4 regions of the Bacillus sp. XB1 genome follow, and region 1 is predicted to be linked to each of the others. Evidence: riboswitches for the same ligand, from Rfam matches in the RefSeq annotation. Region 1 holds a riboswitch; each other region holds the start of a gene.
The links. A riboswitch is a leader RNA that binds a small molecule or an ion and turns the genes downstream of it on or off. The one in region 1 is predicted to bind thiamine pyrophosphate.
Positions count from the first base shown of each region.

Region 1 (4,237 bases):
TTAGCTTTAGCAGTTTTCCGCATGAAGGGGTATGTGGCAGGATTTATTACAGTTGTACTTACAGTTTTAGTAGCGTTATTCGCTTATAAAATGCCGTTCGCGATGGCAATGGCAGCAACCGGGTACGGTTTTTTGTACGGGTTATGGCCAATTGCTTGGATTATCATTATGTCCGTATTTTTATATAAAATTTCTGTGAAAACAGGTCAATTTGATGTGATTCGTGCATCGGTATTATCGATTACGAACGATCATCGTCTACTCGTTATTTTAATTGGATTTTCATTTGGAGCATTTTTAGAAGGAGCGGCAGGATTTGGGGCACCAGTAGCGATTACAGCAGCGCTTCTTGCGGGTCTTGGGTTAAATCCTTTATACGCAGCAGGTCTTTGTTTGATTGCAAATACTGCACCAGTGGCGTTCGGAGCGATGGGAATTCCGATTACAGTTGCTGGACAAGTAACAGGTATTGATCCACATAAAATTGGACAAATGGCTGGGCATCAATTACCGTTCCTATCATTATTTGTTCCATTCTTTATCGTATTTTTAATGGATGGATTTAAAGGGATAAGACAAACGTGGCCTGCGTTACTTGTAGCGGGTAGTTCATTTGCGATTACGCAGTTCATTACAGCGACATTTTTAGGACCGGAACTTCCGGATATTACATCGGCACTTGTAAGTTTAATTAGTTTAGCGCTGTTCTTAAAAGTTTGGCAGCCGAAAGAAACTTATCAATCTGGACAAGCAAATAGTGAAGTAGCAGCAACAACGACAGTAGCATCGATGCCAAAATTAACGTTTGGAAAAGTAGTGAAGGCATGGTCCCCATTTATCGTATTAACGGTTATGGTAGTCATTTGGAGCCAAAGTTTCTTTAAGGCATTATTCGCTCCAGGAGGGGCTTTAGAAAGTCTTGTGTTTAAGTTTGAAATTCCAGGTCTGCATAATTTAGTAATGAAAGCAGAGCCAATTGTAAATAAACCAACGCCTTACGAGGCAATTCTGAAGTTTGATGTATTATCGGCAACTGGAACAGCGATTTTAATTGCTTGTATCATTTCCATGTTTATTTTGAAAATGAATGTAAAAGATGCAGCAGTGACATTTAAAGAAACGTTAAGCGAATTAAAAATGCCAATTCTATCTATCGGATTTGTACTAGGGTTTGCATTTATTGCAAACTATTCTGGTCTATCTTCTACGTTAGCGTTAGCATTAGCCGGAACTGGCGGACTATTCCCGTTCTTCTCACCATTCTTAGGCTGGATTGGCGTATTCCTAACAGGGTCTGATACGTCTGCGAATGCACTGTTCTCAAATTTACAAGCCATTACAGCGCAGCAAGTCGGCGTATCTGAAGTGCTTCTTGTTGCAGCAAATACAACAGGCGGTGTAACAGGGAAAATGATTTCCCCGCAGTCGATTGCGATCGCTTGTGCGGCGGTTGGTCTTGCTGGAAAAGAATCGGATTTGTTCCGTTTTACAGTGAAGCATAGCTTATTCTTCGTAATTATTGTTGGTATTATGACGTATGTGCAGGCGTATTATTTAACGTGGATGATTCCGTAAAGTGCAAAAGAAATAAACTTTTCATTTTTCAGATTATCGTGTATGATGGGAAAGTATTGAAAATTAAATCAGTGATAAACTAGGGGTGCCTAACGTATGCGTAGGCTGAGAGAGAAGCGCGTGAACTTCTTAACCCTTTGGACCTGATCTGGCTCGTACCAGCGTAGGGAAGTTAACGGCTTTACATAATGATGTCTTTATGAGCCAGGTCCTTATTTTTTTATGGACCTGGCTCTTTTTATTTTGGCATGCGCTGGCCATATCTTGTCCTTGTCACGAACAGGGGGGCAACAAAATTTATGAAACAATCTGTTTCAGCTGAGCAAATTGAATTGAAGTCGAGTTTACCAGGGAGTAAGAAAGTATATGTGGATGGACCACGAGAAGGTATGAAAGTGCCGATGCGTGAGATTGAACAAAGCGAAACGAATGGCGTTCCAAATCCACCAATCCGTGTGTATGATACGAGCGGTCCTTATACAGATCCTGCGTATAAGGTCGAGTTGGAAAAAGGAATTCCAACGCCGCGCCACTCTTGGATTATGGGGCGTGGTGATGTAGAAGCATACGAAGGGCGTGAAGTGAAACCAGAGGATGACGGTGTGAAAGTAGCTTCGAAGCATACACCTGTTTTCCCGCAAATGGATCGCCAGCCGCTTAGAGCAAAGCAAGGTGCAAACGTTACGCAAATGCACTATGCACGTAATGGCATTATTACGTCTGAGATGGAATACGTTGCGATTCGTGAAGGGGTAGAGCCGGAGTTTGTTCGTAAGGAAATCGCAGAAGGTCGCGCTATTTTACCAGCGAATATTAATCATCCAGAAGCTGAACCGATGATCATCGGGCGTAATTTCCATGTGAAGGTAAACGCCAATATCGGAAACTCAGCTGTATCTTCTTCGATTGCAGAAGAAGTAGAGAAGATGACATGGGCAACGCGCTGGGGTGCAGATACGATTATGGATTTATCTACAGGTAAAAATATTCATACGACGCGGGAGTGGATTATTCGTAACGCGCCTGTACCAGTTGGAACTGTACCGATCTATCAAGCGCTGGAAAAAGTAAACGGAATTGCAGAAGATTTAACGTGGGAAGTATATCGTGATACGTTAATTGAGCAGGCGGAGCAAGGCGTTGATTACTTTACGATTCACGCTGGTGTATTGCTTCGTTATATTCCAATCACGGCAAAGCGTACGACAGGTATCGTTTCGCGCGGTGGTTCGATTATGGCGCAGTGGTGTTTATTCCATCATAAAGAAAACTTCCTATATACTCACTTTGAAGAGATTTGTGAAATTATGAAGCAGTATGATGTTTCGTTCTCTCTTGGAGATGGATTACGTCCAGGGTCTATTGCAGATGCCAATGACGAAGCACAGTTTTCTGAGCTTGAAACACTTGGTGAATTAACCAAAATTGCTTGGAAACATGATGTGCAAGTTATGATTGAAGGACCTGGACACGTACCGATGCACTTAATTAAAGAGAATATGGAGAAAGAGCTTGATATTTGTCAGGGCGCGCCGTTTTACACACTTGGGCCACTAACGACAGATATTGCACCAGGTTATGACCATATTACATCTGCAATTGGAGCTGCGATGATTGGCTGGTTTGGAACAGCGATGCTTTGTTATGTAACGCCGAAAGAACATTTAGGTTTGCCAAACAAAGATGATGTACGCACGGGTGTTATTACGTACAAAATTGCAGCGCATGCGGCTGATCTTGCGAAAGGACATAAAACGGCTCATCAGCGTGATGATGCACTTTCAAAAGCACGCTTCGAATTCCGTTGGCGCGATCAATTTAATTTATCTTTAGATCCTGAACGTGCGATGGAATATCATGATGAAACGTTGCCTGCAGAAGGGGCAAAGACAGCTCACTTCTGTTCAATGTGTGGACCGAAGTTTTGTAGTATGAGAATTTCACATGATATTCGTGAATATGCAAAAGAAAATGATTTAGAAACGACAGAAGCAATTGAAAAAGGAATGAAAGAGAAAGCAGAAGAATTTAAAGAAGCTGGTAGTCATTTATATCAATAACATGTTACACCTCTTTACTTGATTGATCACACTGTAGTACCTAACTTTATTATAGAAGAAGCCCCATTTGCTAAGACGGTAGCAAATGGGGCTTCTGTTGTTTATAAGGCGAAGAAGAGATGTACCCAGTAGAATAAGAGGAATAGTGTGACGACTGTTGTGAGCGGGATAACGATAAGGGATACACTTAAATAGTCTTTCCATTTTACTTTAATTTTGTTTTGTTTCAGAATATACATCCAAATGAGTGAAGCTAGCGTACCAATTGGTAGTAATAGTGAACCGATGTCACTACCAATGATGTTTGCAAGATAGATAGTTTTTAATGTGACTGGATCTAGTCCCATTTCTGTTAATGTGATTGTACCAATCATAAGGGCAGGATGGTTATTGAAGACGTTAGAGAGGATGGATACAAGTCCGCCCATTGCAAAGCTAGCATAGAGTAGATGCTGATTCACAATTGGCTCGAGCCATTGTACAAGTGCAGCTGTTAATCCTGCGTTGTGGAGTCCGTAAATAATGACGTACATAGAGAAAGCGAAAATTAAAATGTGCCACGGTGTCTTTTTCAAAATGTCGACAGGATTTGTTCGTAAGTA
Region 1 is NZ_JBNRIL010000003.1:87,778-92,014, reverse strand. Features, by position in the region: gene lldP (L-lactate permease) at 1-1,575, shown strand, start outside; TPP riboswitch at 1,647-1,762, shown strand; gene thiC (phosphomethylpyrimidine synthase ThiC) at 1,875-3,635, shown strand; gene ACK1U5_RS21680 (arsenic transporter) at 3,737-4,237, opposite strand, start outside.

Region 2 (4,237 bases), on a different contig from region 1:
ACTTCTTCAACTAATTTTCTCGTACTTTCATACGCAGATTCCGCTAAACTAATTGCTGAAATAACTGAAACACCGTCCGCACCCGCTTCTATAACTGCCGCTGTATTTTCAATTGTAATCCCACCAATACCAACGATTGGCACTGTAATTCCTTGTTCTCTAAAATAAGCTAACCCTTTCGTTCCTTGAACCGCTTTCGTATCTTTTTTCGTACTCGTTGGGAAAATAGGTCCAACGCCTAAATAATCTGCTCCATTTTCGATTGCAAAGCGTGCTTCTTCAATTGTATGAGCAGATACGCCGATAATTTTATCTCCCATTTTTTCACGAACAGATGTAATTCCTTCATCATCTTGTCCAACATGAACACCATCTGCATCTAATTCAATGGCTAATTCTACATCATCATTTACAATGAAAGGAACACTATATTCCTTACAAAGCGTCTGCAATTCTTTTGCAAAGCGCACTCTATCTTCTCCGATTAAAGAACCTTCCCCCTTCTCGCGAAACTGAAAAAGTGTCACTCCACCATCTAACGCTTCTTTCAATGCAGCTAAAGGATCCCTCGTGCAGTTATTACTTCCCATAATAAAATACACTTGCAATAGCTTAGACATTTTATCTATTTCAATGCGTGCCATTTCTTTCACTCCCTCTTACTCTAACTCCACAATCTTCCCATACTTCTCAATATCACCTGAAGTTGTATTCGCTAATTGATTTAAAAATTCAATTTGGAAACTACCAGGCCCTTTTTCTACCGCCTTAGCAGCTGCCAGTTCCGAAGCTACACCATAAAACGTTAATGCGGCTACTGCTGCTTTTACATAATCTTTTTCCACTGCTACAAATGCTCCTATTACAGAAGTTAGTAAACAACCTGTTCCCGTAACTTTCGTTAAAATAGGGTGACCATTTCGAATAACAATAGTTCTCTCTCCATCTGTAACAACATCTTCTTTTCCAGTAATGACCGCAACTGTATTTAGTTCATCTGCTGCCTGCCTTGCAATACTTACAACATTGCCATTTCCAGTACCAGCGTCTACCCCTTTAATTTCCCATTTCTCATTAATAACATTTGCTATTTCAGCCGCATTTCCGCGGATAATTGCTAAATCTATTTCGGCTGGAATATGTCTCGCAACTTCTGTTCGATACGAAGTTGCTCCTGCACCAACTGGGTCAAATAGTACTGGCACATTGTTCGCATTTGCTGATTTACCCGCGAGTAACATCGCTTCTACTTCTTCAGGACGAAGTGTCCCCATATTTAATACTAACGCTCCAGCAATGCTAGCCATTTCTGCTACTTCTTCTTTTGCATACGCCATTACAGGCGATGCTCCAAGTGCCAACAAACCGTTAGCAGTAAAATTTGTTACAACAACATTTGTAATATTATGAACGAGCGGATTAGATTCTCTCACCAAATCCACTACTTTACTAATTTCTTTCATATTCATCCTTTTCATCTCCTAACTATAATGATGGGAGATACACAAAAAGACACTTTGCGCGTACGCAAAGTGCCTGAACATGTGCTTTTACACTCTCCCTACGCTGGCATTATCCAACAGGTTCAAATGGTCAATGACGGACTAGTCATACTCTCAGTTTGCATCCACAAACTCCCATGTGCTTATTATTCATCTACTTCAAAGTCTACTCTTATTCTACTAAAATAACAAGTTCTTTACTTTTCTATTTAATATAGAAGCAACCTATATAACAATAAACATAATCAAGTGAAACTTTAATCAGTGAGTGTTTTGTTCATCCCACTAAAAACCGATCAAATATGGAGCGAAACTGAATCTCAAGAAGATGTATGCTATATTTAACTTATGGAAATTTGAAAGGATGTTTTTAATATGTCAAAAAGCGTTGTAATCGCTGAAAAACCTTCCGTTGCACGAGATATTGCTCGTGTACTGAAGTGTGATAAAAAAGGAAACGGCTATCTTGAGGGTAGTAAATATATTGTAACTTGGGCTTTAGGTCATCTCGTTACATTAGCAGATCCAGAAAGTTATGATGTGAAATATAAAAAGTGGAATTTAGAAGATTTACCGATGCTACCTGAGCGTTTGAAATTAACGGTTATTAAACAAACTGGTAAACAATTTAATGCTGTAAAAAGTCAGCTACTTCGAAAAGATGTAAATGAAATTATTGTAGCAACAGACGCTGGACGTGAAGGGGAATTAGTCGCACGCTGGATTATCGATAAAGTTAAGCTAAATAAACCAATCAAACGTTTATGGATTTCTTCTGTAACCGATAAAGCAATTAAAGATGGTTTTGCAAATTTAAAACCAGGTAAGGCATATGACAATTTATATGCTTCAGCAGTTGCACGTTCAGAAGCTGACTGGTATATCGGTCTTAATGCAACTCGTGCTTTAACGACTCGCTTTAATGCCCAGTTAAATTGCGGCCGTGTACAAACCCCTACTGTTGCTATGATTGCTAGTCGTGAGGATGAAATAAAGAACTTCAAAGCTCAAACTTACTACGGCATCGAAGCTCAAACAATGGAGAAGCTCAAACTTACTTGGCAAGATGCAAATGGCAATAGCCGTAGTTTTAATAAAGAAAAAATCGATGGTATTGTAAAAAGTTTAGATAAACAAAATGCTGCTGTTGTGGAAATTGATAAGAAACAGAAGAAGTCATTCTCTCCTGGTCTTTACGATTTAACTGAATTACAACGTGATGCAAATAAAAAGTTCGGTTACTCTGCTAAAGAAACATTAAATATTATGCAAAAATTGTATGAACAGCATAAAGTACTAACGTACCCTCGTACAGATTCACGCTACATTTCATCTGATATCGTTGGAACACTTCCAGAACGTCTAAAAGCATGTGGTGTTGGAGAATACCGTCCCTTCGCACATAAAGTATTACAAAAGCCTATCAAACCTAACAAATCATTTGTTGATGATAGTAAAGTAAGCGATCATCATGCGATTATTCCAACAGAAGGATACGTTAACTTCGCAGCATTCACAGATAAAGAACGCAAAATTTATGATTTAGTTGTAAAACGTTTCTTAGCTGTTTTATTCCCAGCATTCGAATACGAACAACTAACGTTACGCACAAAGGTCGGCAATGAAACATTCATTGCACGCGGAAAAACGATTTTACATGCTGGTTGGAAGGAAGTATACGAAAATCGATTTGAAGACGATGATGTAACTGATGACGTAAAAGAGCAGATTCTACCTCACATTGAAAAGGGCGATACATTAACTGTAAAGTTACTTATGCAAACATCAGGTCAAACGAAAGCACCTGCACGCTTTAATGAAGCAACTTTACTTTCAGCAATGGAGAATCCTACAAAATATATGGATACGCAAAATAAACAACTTGCTGATACGTTAAAATCGACTGGTGGATTAGGTACTGTAGCGACACGTGCAGATATTATCGACAAACTTTTCAATTCTTTCTTAATTGAAAAACGTGGTAAAGATATTCACATTACATCAAAAGGTCGTCAATTACTTGATTTAGTACCAGAAGAATTAAAATCACCTACACTAACTGGTGAGTGGGAACAAAAACTTGAAGCAATTGCAAAAGGAAAATTAAAGAAAGAAGTATTCATTTCGGAAATGAAGAACTATACGAAAGAAATTGTTGCTGAAATTAAATCGAGTGATAAGAAATATAAACATGACAACATTTCAACGAAGTCTTGTCCAGATTGCGGTAAACCAATGCTAGAAGTAAATGGAAAAAAGGGGAAAATGCTCGTATGCCAAGACCGTGAATGTGGTCATCGTAAAAATGTATCTCGTACAACAAATGCTCGCTGTCCGCAATGTAAAAAGAAACTAGAATTACGTGGTGAGGGTGCAGGCCAAATTTTCGCATGTAAATGTGGCTATCGCGAGAAATTATCAACATTCCAAGAGCGACGTAAAAAAGAATCTGGAAACAAAGCCGATAAACGCGACGTTCAAAAATATATGAAACAACAGAAAAAAGAAGAAGAACCATTAAATAACCCATTCGCGGAAGCATTAAAAAAATTAAAATTTGATTAAACAAAAAGGTTCCTACCTCTATCGGTAGGAACCTTTTATTTTAGTGAATGATTTTACTTCCTTTTGCATTCTCAACAAATTTTTCACTTGATTTGTTAATTGGTGTTTTCAGTAATAACGCAGCAACAATCATAACTACTACGAAAGCACTTAACACAAGTAAATCTCGC
Region 2 is NZ_JBNRIL010000005.1:108,405-112,641, reverse strand. Features, by position in the region: gene thiE (thiamine phosphate synthase) at 1-644, opposite strand, end outside; gene thiM (hydroxyethylthiazole kinase) at 660-1,469, opposite strand; TPP riboswitch at 1,542-1,651, opposite strand; gene topB (DNA topoisomerase III) at 1,878-4,067, shown strand; gene ACK1U5_RS24645 (YhgE/Pip domain-containing protein) at 4,108-4,237, opposite strand, start outside.
Region 2: it holds a riboswitch for thiamine pyrophosphate, as region 1 does, so the genes downstream of both, thiM (hydroxyethylthiazole kinase) here and thiC (phosphomethylpyrimidine synthase ThiC) in region 1, are expected to answer to the same signal.

Region 3 (4,237 bases), on a different contig from region 1:
TAGGAGTAATGGATCGATACGGTCATTTTATTGGAAAGCTACTATCTTATGTGCCATTTTTCGAAATGATACAAGTTCCACAGCATGCATATTATTGTGAAGAATTACTGTATATTTGTAAGGGCATTGAATATAAAGAAGAAACACTACGCAATTATATATTTATACAATTACATGATTGTTTACCATCATTCTTTAGGCTATTTCTTAAAAATAAGCGTTACGCAACGATTCATGATATTCTTTTCTATTGGTGCGATGACGAACAACGAATGAGCTTAGAGAAAAAATATAATCTGAGCTTTATTTATGAAAAATATGCTTGTGGATAAACAATATTTTCGATATGAAAAATTAATATAAATTAAAAAGGATCTCCAGTTTATGTGAGATCCTTTTTTGTTAGTAAAACAAGGAGAAAGTGATTAAGACAAGAAACAACATTCCATATAGGAGAAGTTGTTCAGTATAACTTCCTTGTATACCAAAAAAATTATTGGCTTTCTTATACAAATTCAATATGTATTTTATTGGAGTATCTTTGAAAGATTGGTACACAGTGTCTCCTCTTTCTAAGCTTCTTGTTCTTGTTTTTGTTTATAAGGGACATTAATATATCTAGCTACAAATAATAAAACAGCCATAAAGAATACTGGAAATACAGTAGATAAATAAAAGCCATTACTAATTATATTTGTTATGAGAGCACTCAAAAGAAATATAGCATTATAAATATGGGCAATTTTTTGTTTTAGTTGCACTTGAAATGATTCCATCATAATTTCTAATGCAACAAAAGCAATAATAATAGATAAAAATACAATGTTTGTATTGTAAATGATTAAACAGCAGATTAAACCTAAAAAGGCTACGTATTCAATTATAAGAGGTATATTGCGTGGCATACAATTTACCTAACTAAATATGGCAGTGGATTTACTGCATTTGTTTTTTCAAAATTCCATTCTCCATTATGTAATTCAAAATGAAGATGTTGCCCGTATGAATGACCTGTGTTTCCCATATGACCTATTAATTGTCCAGTTTGTACTTGATCACCAGCTTGTACAGTGCGATCCTTCATATGAGCATAAACAGTTGTATATAATTTCCCATTGATTTGATGCGCAATGAAAACAACATTGCCATAGCTAGCTGAATAATAAGATTTCACAACTTTACCTGCAGCAGCAGCTTGGATAGAGACGTTTCCTGGAGCGGCAATATCTATACCATAATGCATTTGTTCCCAGCGTATATCAAAGGTTGAGCTAATTCTTCCTTGAGCAGGGAATTTGAAAGCAGCTGGAATTGATGAAGGTTGATCTGTTTTAGCTTGTGGTTGATTTTGTACTACATAGTGTTTTGCTACATATCCGTATCCTGTGCCAAAACGAATTTTATACCAAGTTCCTACAGTTTCTACTACTTGTACTTGTGTACCGTTTTGTAATGAACCGAGTAGAGCGCTACTTGTACTAGCGTTGCTACGTACATTTAGATTAGGTGTTGCAACAGTATATTTTGTATTATTTTGAACGGTGATTCCTTTTACTAAGGGTTGTGAACCATTAGAGATGAATGCTTTTTGTACGTAACCTGTTTGGCCATTATGCGATATTTTATACCATTCGCCTTGATCTTCTTGAACGGTAATAAACTTGCCATTTGGTAATACATCTAAAATGGAAGATTCTAAATTAGGTTCAGAGCGAACGTTTAATGCATTAGCATTAACGATGTATTGATCATTAGAATGAAGTTTGTTTTTTAGTAAAATAGTATCTTTTTGTACATAACCTACTTTATTATGAACAGATACTTTATACCACTCATTAGTTGTTTCAAGGATGTTCACTTTTGTATTAAAGCGAATTGTATCAATTGATGTGCTTTTTACGTTATCTTCTGTATGTAATGCTACTTGATCGACTTTGACATACCCAGTTTTAATATTAGATAATTGTTCAGCGTTTGCTTTTTGTACATTTGTTTCACCCATAGAAGGAAGTAAAGAAGCAATCGCTACAGTAGTTGCTGTTAAAGCAGTAGCTTTCATATTCATGGAATAGAGACCTCCTCTAGTTGTATAGTTGTAATTTTATTATAGTATAAAGATATAATATAGTGGGTGTATTCACATAAATGTAATATGAAATCAATATAAAAATAAATTTTTTGAGGATAATGATTCCTTCTTATGCAATTAATTGGGGTTTTATTTTCTAAAATAGAATGTATGTATTGTATAACTTTGATATTATGTTGATAATTAAGAAAATTAAAAAAGTTGATGATGTCTTATTAGGGTGTTATACTGACAGTGATAATTTTATAGTTTGCTAGGAGAGCTGGTGTTGCCAGCTGAGAGTAGGCCGTAAGCCTTTGATCCTTTTTATTACCTGATCTAGATTATGCTAGCGTAGGGAAGCAATTCGGACACTAACAATGAGTCCCCGTTTCTTTGCGTATAGAAACGGGGCTTTTTTATTTAAAAATTTCATATTGAAACCACTAGGGGTGCTTGATTTGCTGAGAGAGGAATAATCCTTAACCCTTACAACACCTGATCTAGGTAATACTAGCGAAGGGAAGTGGAACATCGAATAAATGTATAACTTTATTTGCTGTAACCACTTCTTATATATAGAAGTGGTTTTTTATTTAGATACATATATTGAAAGGGGATAGAGAAATGAAATTTTGCGATAGATTATTAGAAACTGTGCAACCGGTTTGGGAGATGAGTCATAATCATCCGTTTGTAGTGGGTATGGGAGATGGCACGTTAGAAAAAGATAAATTCCAGTATTATATTATTCAAGATTATTTATATCTGCTAGATTATGCAAAGTTATATGCGATTGGTGTTGTAAAAGCAACGAATCCACAAGTAATGGGAAAGTTCGCTGAACAAATTGATGGAATATTAAATGGCGAAATGACAATCCATAAACAATATGCAAAAAGACTTGGAATTTCTATAGAGGAGATAGAGTCTGCGAAACCATCTGCTAAAAATTTAGCTTATACAAATTACATGATGTCTGTATCTCAAAATGGCACACTTGCGGAATTAATAGCAGCGCTTCTTCCATGTATGTGGAGCTATTGGGAAATTGGAAAGCGTTTAAATGATATTCCTGGAGCAAGAGATCATGAGTTTTTTGGTGAGTGGATTCAAGGATATAGTTCGGAAGAATACGGTAATCTGTGTATTTGGTTAATAGATTTATTAAATAAAATGGCAGTTGGAAAGTCTGAGACAGAACTAGAAAGATTAGAGGAGATTTTCTTATATTCCAGTCGATTTGAATATTTATTCTGGGATATGTCCTATCGTAAGGAGATGTGGGGATTTGAGGAGCAAGAACATACTACAGTTTCATAATGTTTCTTTTCATTACGATGAGAAACCAATCATCCATGAATTAAATGCTTCTATACATGAGAAAGAGTTTGTCAGTATTATCGGACCGAGTGGATGTGGGAAAAGTACTTTATTTCGCCTTATTACAGGTCTAGAAAAGGTAAGTACTGGACAGATAGAACTGACAGAAACAAAGCACCATCCTGTAGGATATATGCCGCAAAAAGATATGCTTTTGCCGTGGAGAACAATTATTGAGAATGCTGCCCTGCCGCTAGAGTGCCAAGGTGTACAGAAGAAAGAAGCACAAGTAAAGGCAAAGGAACTGTTACATAAATTTGGTTTGCAAGGGTATGAGAAAAAATATCCGAAAGATTTATCTGGTGGTATGAGACAACGTGTATCTTTTATTCGAACTTTATTAACAGGCGGGGAAATATTGCTGTTAGATGAACCATTTAGTGCGTTGGATGCTTTAACGAAGACCTCTTTGCAAGAATGGTTGTTTGAACAATGGCAAGAGTGGGAAAAAACAATTTTATTCATTACTCATGATGTTGAAGAAGCGTTATTTCTTTCAAACCGAGTTTTAGTAGTGGAACAGCAGCCGATAACGACTTTGACTGAGCGGACTGTACCGCTTGATCATAACAGAACACGAAAAGATTTATATAAACCGGAAGTATTAGCGCTGAAAGATGAGCTTCTTAGTATGTTACAAAGGCAGGTACTTGTGTGATGAACCGATTGAAAGAATTAGTTCCTGCTATTACACTTTCTAGTATTTTACTAGCTGTGTGGGAAATAGGAGCAAGAATTGTAGATGAGATGTACATTTTACCGTCACCTTCTGCGATTGTAATGAAG
Region 3 is NZ_JBNRIL010000001.1:2,909,644-2,913,880, reverse strand. Features, by position in the region: gene ACK1U5_RS14995 (DUF3965 domain-containing protein) at 1-332, shown strand, start outside; gene ACK1U5_RS14990 (hypothetical protein) at 573-905, opposite strand; gene ACK1U5_RS14985 (SH3 domain-containing protein) at 911-2,065, opposite strand; TPP riboswitch at 2,335-2,446, shown strand; TPP riboswitch at 2,507-2,610, shown strand; gene tenA (thiaminase II) at 2,696-3,391, shown strand; gene ACK1U5_RS14975 (ABC transporter ATP-binding protein) at 3,360-4,109, shown strand; gene ACK1U5_RS14970 (ABC transporter permease) at 4,109-4,237, shown strand, end outside.
Region 3: it holds a riboswitch for thiamine pyrophosphate, as region 1 does, so the genes downstream of both, tenA (thiaminase II) here and thiC (phosphomethylpyrimidine synthase ThiC) in region 1, are expected to answer to the same signal.

Region 4 (4,237 bases), on a different contig from region 1:
TTTGATGTTGAAAATTTCAAAAGAGCTTTTCTTACTCGTATGTCCATTGAAGGAGACATCGTATTGAACTACGGATATGCAAAGGGATATAGACCGTTAATGAATTATTTACTTCATTACATGGAAATGAAAGGTGTAGACATTTCGAATAAAGATATTCTAATTACAAATGGATTTACAGAAGGATTGGATATTGTACTCTCTTCTTTATCAAAAAAATCCGGTCGTGTCATTTGTGAGAATCCAACTCACCACGCTGCACTTAAGCTTTTCCGTTTACATGGACTTGAAGTTCATGGGATTGATATGCATGAGGATGGTATTGATACGAATGAAGTTGAAAAAAGTTTGCGTGAAAAAGATTTTGATTTTGCTTATTTAATTCCTTCTTATCATAATCCAACCGGTATTGTTACGAGTTCAGAGAAAAGAACGGAATTGATGAGGTTATTCTCAAAATACAACGTTCCTATTATAGAGGACGGATTTAATGAAGAATTACGTTATTCAGGTTCACATTTAGCTCCATTATTAACTTTTGCTGGAGCTGGCAATAATGTGATTTATATTAGTAGCTTTTCAAAGGTACTTTTCCCTGGTTTACGTGTAGGCTGGATTATTGCAGATAAAGAGCTGATTCATTATTTAGAAAGCGTAAAAAGAGCAAGAACGATTCACACATCTACGCTAGATCAAGCTGTTCTGTTTCAATATTTACATGAGGGATATTTTGAGAAATATTTAAAAAAGGCAAGATCTGTTTATAAGAAAAAATATGAGTTAGCTGTCGGGGCATGTAACCAGTACATTCATTTCAAAAGAATGACTGGAGATGGTGGACTTCATTTATTTATAGAACTAGAAGAGCATATGAATGCCCGCACACTTTTACAAAAGTGTTATGAGAAAGGCGTTACGTTTTCACCTGGAGATGTTTTTTACTCTGATGGAGAAGGAGCGAACACTTTCCGATTAGGGTTTTCGCGCTTGAAAGAAGAAGAAATAGTTCGGGGAATTAAAATAATTGGTGATACATTAAAAAATGAAATTTGGAGTTGAGAAAATGAAAATCGGTGTTATTATGGGCGGGGTATCGTCTGAAAAACAAGTTTCAATTATGACGGGGAATGAAATGATTGCTCATTTAGATAAAAATAAGTATGAAATAGTTCCAATTACATTAAATGAAAAAGTGGATTTAATTGAAAAAGCGAAAGACATTGACTTTGCGTTGCTCGCGTTACACGGAAAATACGGAGAAGATGGGACAGTTCAAGGAACACTGGAGAGTTTAGGGATTCCTTATAGCGGAAGTAATATGTTATCTAGCAGTATATGTATGGATAAAAATATTTCGAAAAAGATTTTACGTTATGAAGGTGTAGAAACACCAGATTGGATTGAACTTACAAAAATGGAGGATCTAAATCTTGATGAGTTAGATAAGTTAGGATTTCCATTAGTAGTAAAACCAAACTCTGGCGGATCGAGTGTCGGAGTGAAAATCGTTTATAATAAAAATGAATTGATCTCAATGCTAGAAACTGTATTCGAATGGGATTCTGAAGTAGTAATTGAGAAGTATATAAAAGGTGATGAAATTACATGTTCCATTCTGGATGGAAAACAGTTACCTATAGTTTCAATTCGACATGCAGCCGAGTTCTTTGACTACAATGCAAAATATGATGATACTAGTACAGTTGAGGAAGTTATTGAACTTCCAGCAGAAATTAATGAACGTGTAAATAAAGCGTCACTCGCTTGTTATAAAGCATTAAAATGTAGTGTTTATGCAAGAGTTGATATGATGGTGAAGGACGGAGTTCCATATGTAATGGAAATTAATACATTACCAGGGATGACACAATCAAGTTTATTGCCAAAAAGTGCAGAAGCAGCGGGAATTAGTTATAGCAAACTATTAGATATGATTATTGAAACATCATTAAAAGTTAGAAAAGAAGAGGGGTTTTAAGGGAATTATATAACTAATTTTTTTGACAGTTTCACGAAGTATGCTATGATGAATACATTATAAAAACAAAATATTTATCCACTAGGGGGGCCTTTTATAGGCTGAGATCAAATGTGATTTTGAGACTCTTAGTACCTGATCTGGTTAATGCCAGCGTAGGGAAGTGGGAAAGACGTTGCTATTTAATGAGTAAATAAATACTGTCAATTTCACTTTCTTTACGCCTGTAAAGAAAGTTTTTTTATTTTAAAGCGTTAATAGCTGTGGATAAATATCTATATTTTATATATTATTGGAGGGATTTAAATGACTTTTTCACAATCGTTACGTAAAGAAGTAGATTCAATTTGGAAAGCGAGTTTTAACCATCCTTTTGTAAAAAAACTTGGTGAAGGAACGTTAGATTTAGCTAGTTTTCGCTATTATGTTCTTCAAGATTCATATTATTTGAGTCATTTTGCTAGAGTACAAACATTAGGAGCTGCAAAAGCTCTTGAATTAGAAACGACAGCTCGTATGGCACACCATGCCCAAAATACATATGAGGCGGAATTATCATTACATGAGAATTTTGCTAAAAAGCTAGGGATAACAAAAGAAGAAAAAGATAATTTTATTCCTGCGCCAACTGCATATGCGTATACTTCACATATGTATCGTGCTGCGTATGAAGGACATTTAGGAGATATTATTGCAGCAATCTTACCTTGCTATTGGTTGTATTATGAAATTGGCGAACGCTTAAAAGAGTGCCAGCCGGAAGAGCAAATTTATAACGAATGGATTTCTGCTTATGGATCTGATTGGTTCCGTACGCTAGTTGAAGAGCAAATTACACGTTTAGATACTATCGCTGAAAAAGTAACAGAGACAGACCGCAAGCGTATGAAACAGCATTTTATTATTAGCAGTCAATATGAATATTCATTTTGGGAAATGGCTTATACATTAGAAAAGTGGCCAGTGGATACAGACGTAAAAGACGTAATTGGATAAAGAATAGAAGTAATGTTATAGCTAGGTATGGATCATACCTAGCTATATATTTTTTCTTGTCAAATTTGCGTAAAGTCATTAGTGCTACTGATATGGCGAAATAGAATATCGATAATTTAGCTCATTTACTTGTCTACGCATTAACTGGATAAACTTCTGTCACATTTATTTTACAATCAAAGAACGTAAATGTTGGTGGTATGAAGTTAAATAAGAAAAGAAACCCGAGCTGTTAGCTGTAACGGAGTTGTTTTTTCTTTGCAGGAATTTCTAAATTATCATGGAGTGTTGTTAATACGATATGCAAATATGCATATCGTATTTTTTTGAGTTCTTTATGTGTTAAAATTAGATATAGAGATATGTAAATATAAAGAAGCAAAAGCAGGAATATCCAATGAATTTTGAGAGGTGTTATATGTTTACAAATAAGAAATTAATTCGATTTGGTTTATCGTTGTTTGTATTTTTAGGGATAATTAATTTTACAATCAGCTATTTCCAAACATATCTTGAAACAGCAGCAGATATTAAATGGGTAATTCCAGAAATTTGGAAAACTATTTTGCTAGATGTTCCTCAAGGTATACTTGTTCTTTTAGGCGCAATTGCTTTATATGATTTCACAAAAGAGGCATCACAAAAAGACGCATCAATCTAAGTGTGTCTTTTTTAATTAACAATTTCATAGAGAGCTTTGCTGGAGAAATAGAATGAAAAGCCCTAATTAGGGCTTTTTTTGTTGGAATTTCTTAACCGTCATAAAAACTGGTCACTTGGAGGTGTTATAGCGAAAGCCACTTACAGTACAGAAAAATCTAAGCAGCAGACGGAAATATATAGGATATGGATCATAATTATTGAGAAATTAATTGAACTTAGTAAGTATGAAGATATGACGCTAGAATTCATATTTTTTAATTTTTATTTATCTCGCTATTTGCCGGACAGTAAGCCCCCCACCTCAAAATTCAGCGGAAGCAAAGAAGTTAGGTAGGGGATGAACAAAACCCCACTGATTAAATTTTCACTTTATAAAAATGAGCCCATAGTAAAAATAGGTATATGAACAAGGTGCATCATCTAGTGATAAGTCATACTTTGTTGGTGTACGTATTGAACTTAGTTTATAGCGCTATTTCTACTTAGATGTAACGAACAGGAATATAGGGAAGTATCGATGAGGTTGTATTTTATAAACGGAGGTTATGAAAATGAATCAGTTTCAACAAGAACTACAAGCGTTAAGCCTTAATGATTACC
Region 4 is NZ_JBNRIL010000001.1:1,131,540-1,135,776, reverse strand. Features, by position in the region: gene pdxR (MocR-like pyridoxine biosynthesis transcription factor PdxR) at 1-1,059, shown strand, start outside; gene ACK1U5_RS05760 (D-alanine--D-alanine ligase) at 1,064-1,978, shown strand; TPP riboswitch at 2,052-2,157, shown strand; gene tenA (thiaminase II) at 2,285-2,974, shown strand; gene ACK1U5_RS05750 (DUF3937 domain-containing protein) at 3,372-3,635, shown strand; gene ACK1U5_RS05745 (heterocycloanthracin/sonorensin family bacteriocin) at 4,189-4,237, shown strand, end outside.
Region 4: it holds a riboswitch for thiamine pyrophosphate, as region 1 does, so the genes downstream of both, tenA (thiaminase II) here and thiC (phosphomethylpyrimidine synthase ThiC) in region 1, are expected to answer to the same signal.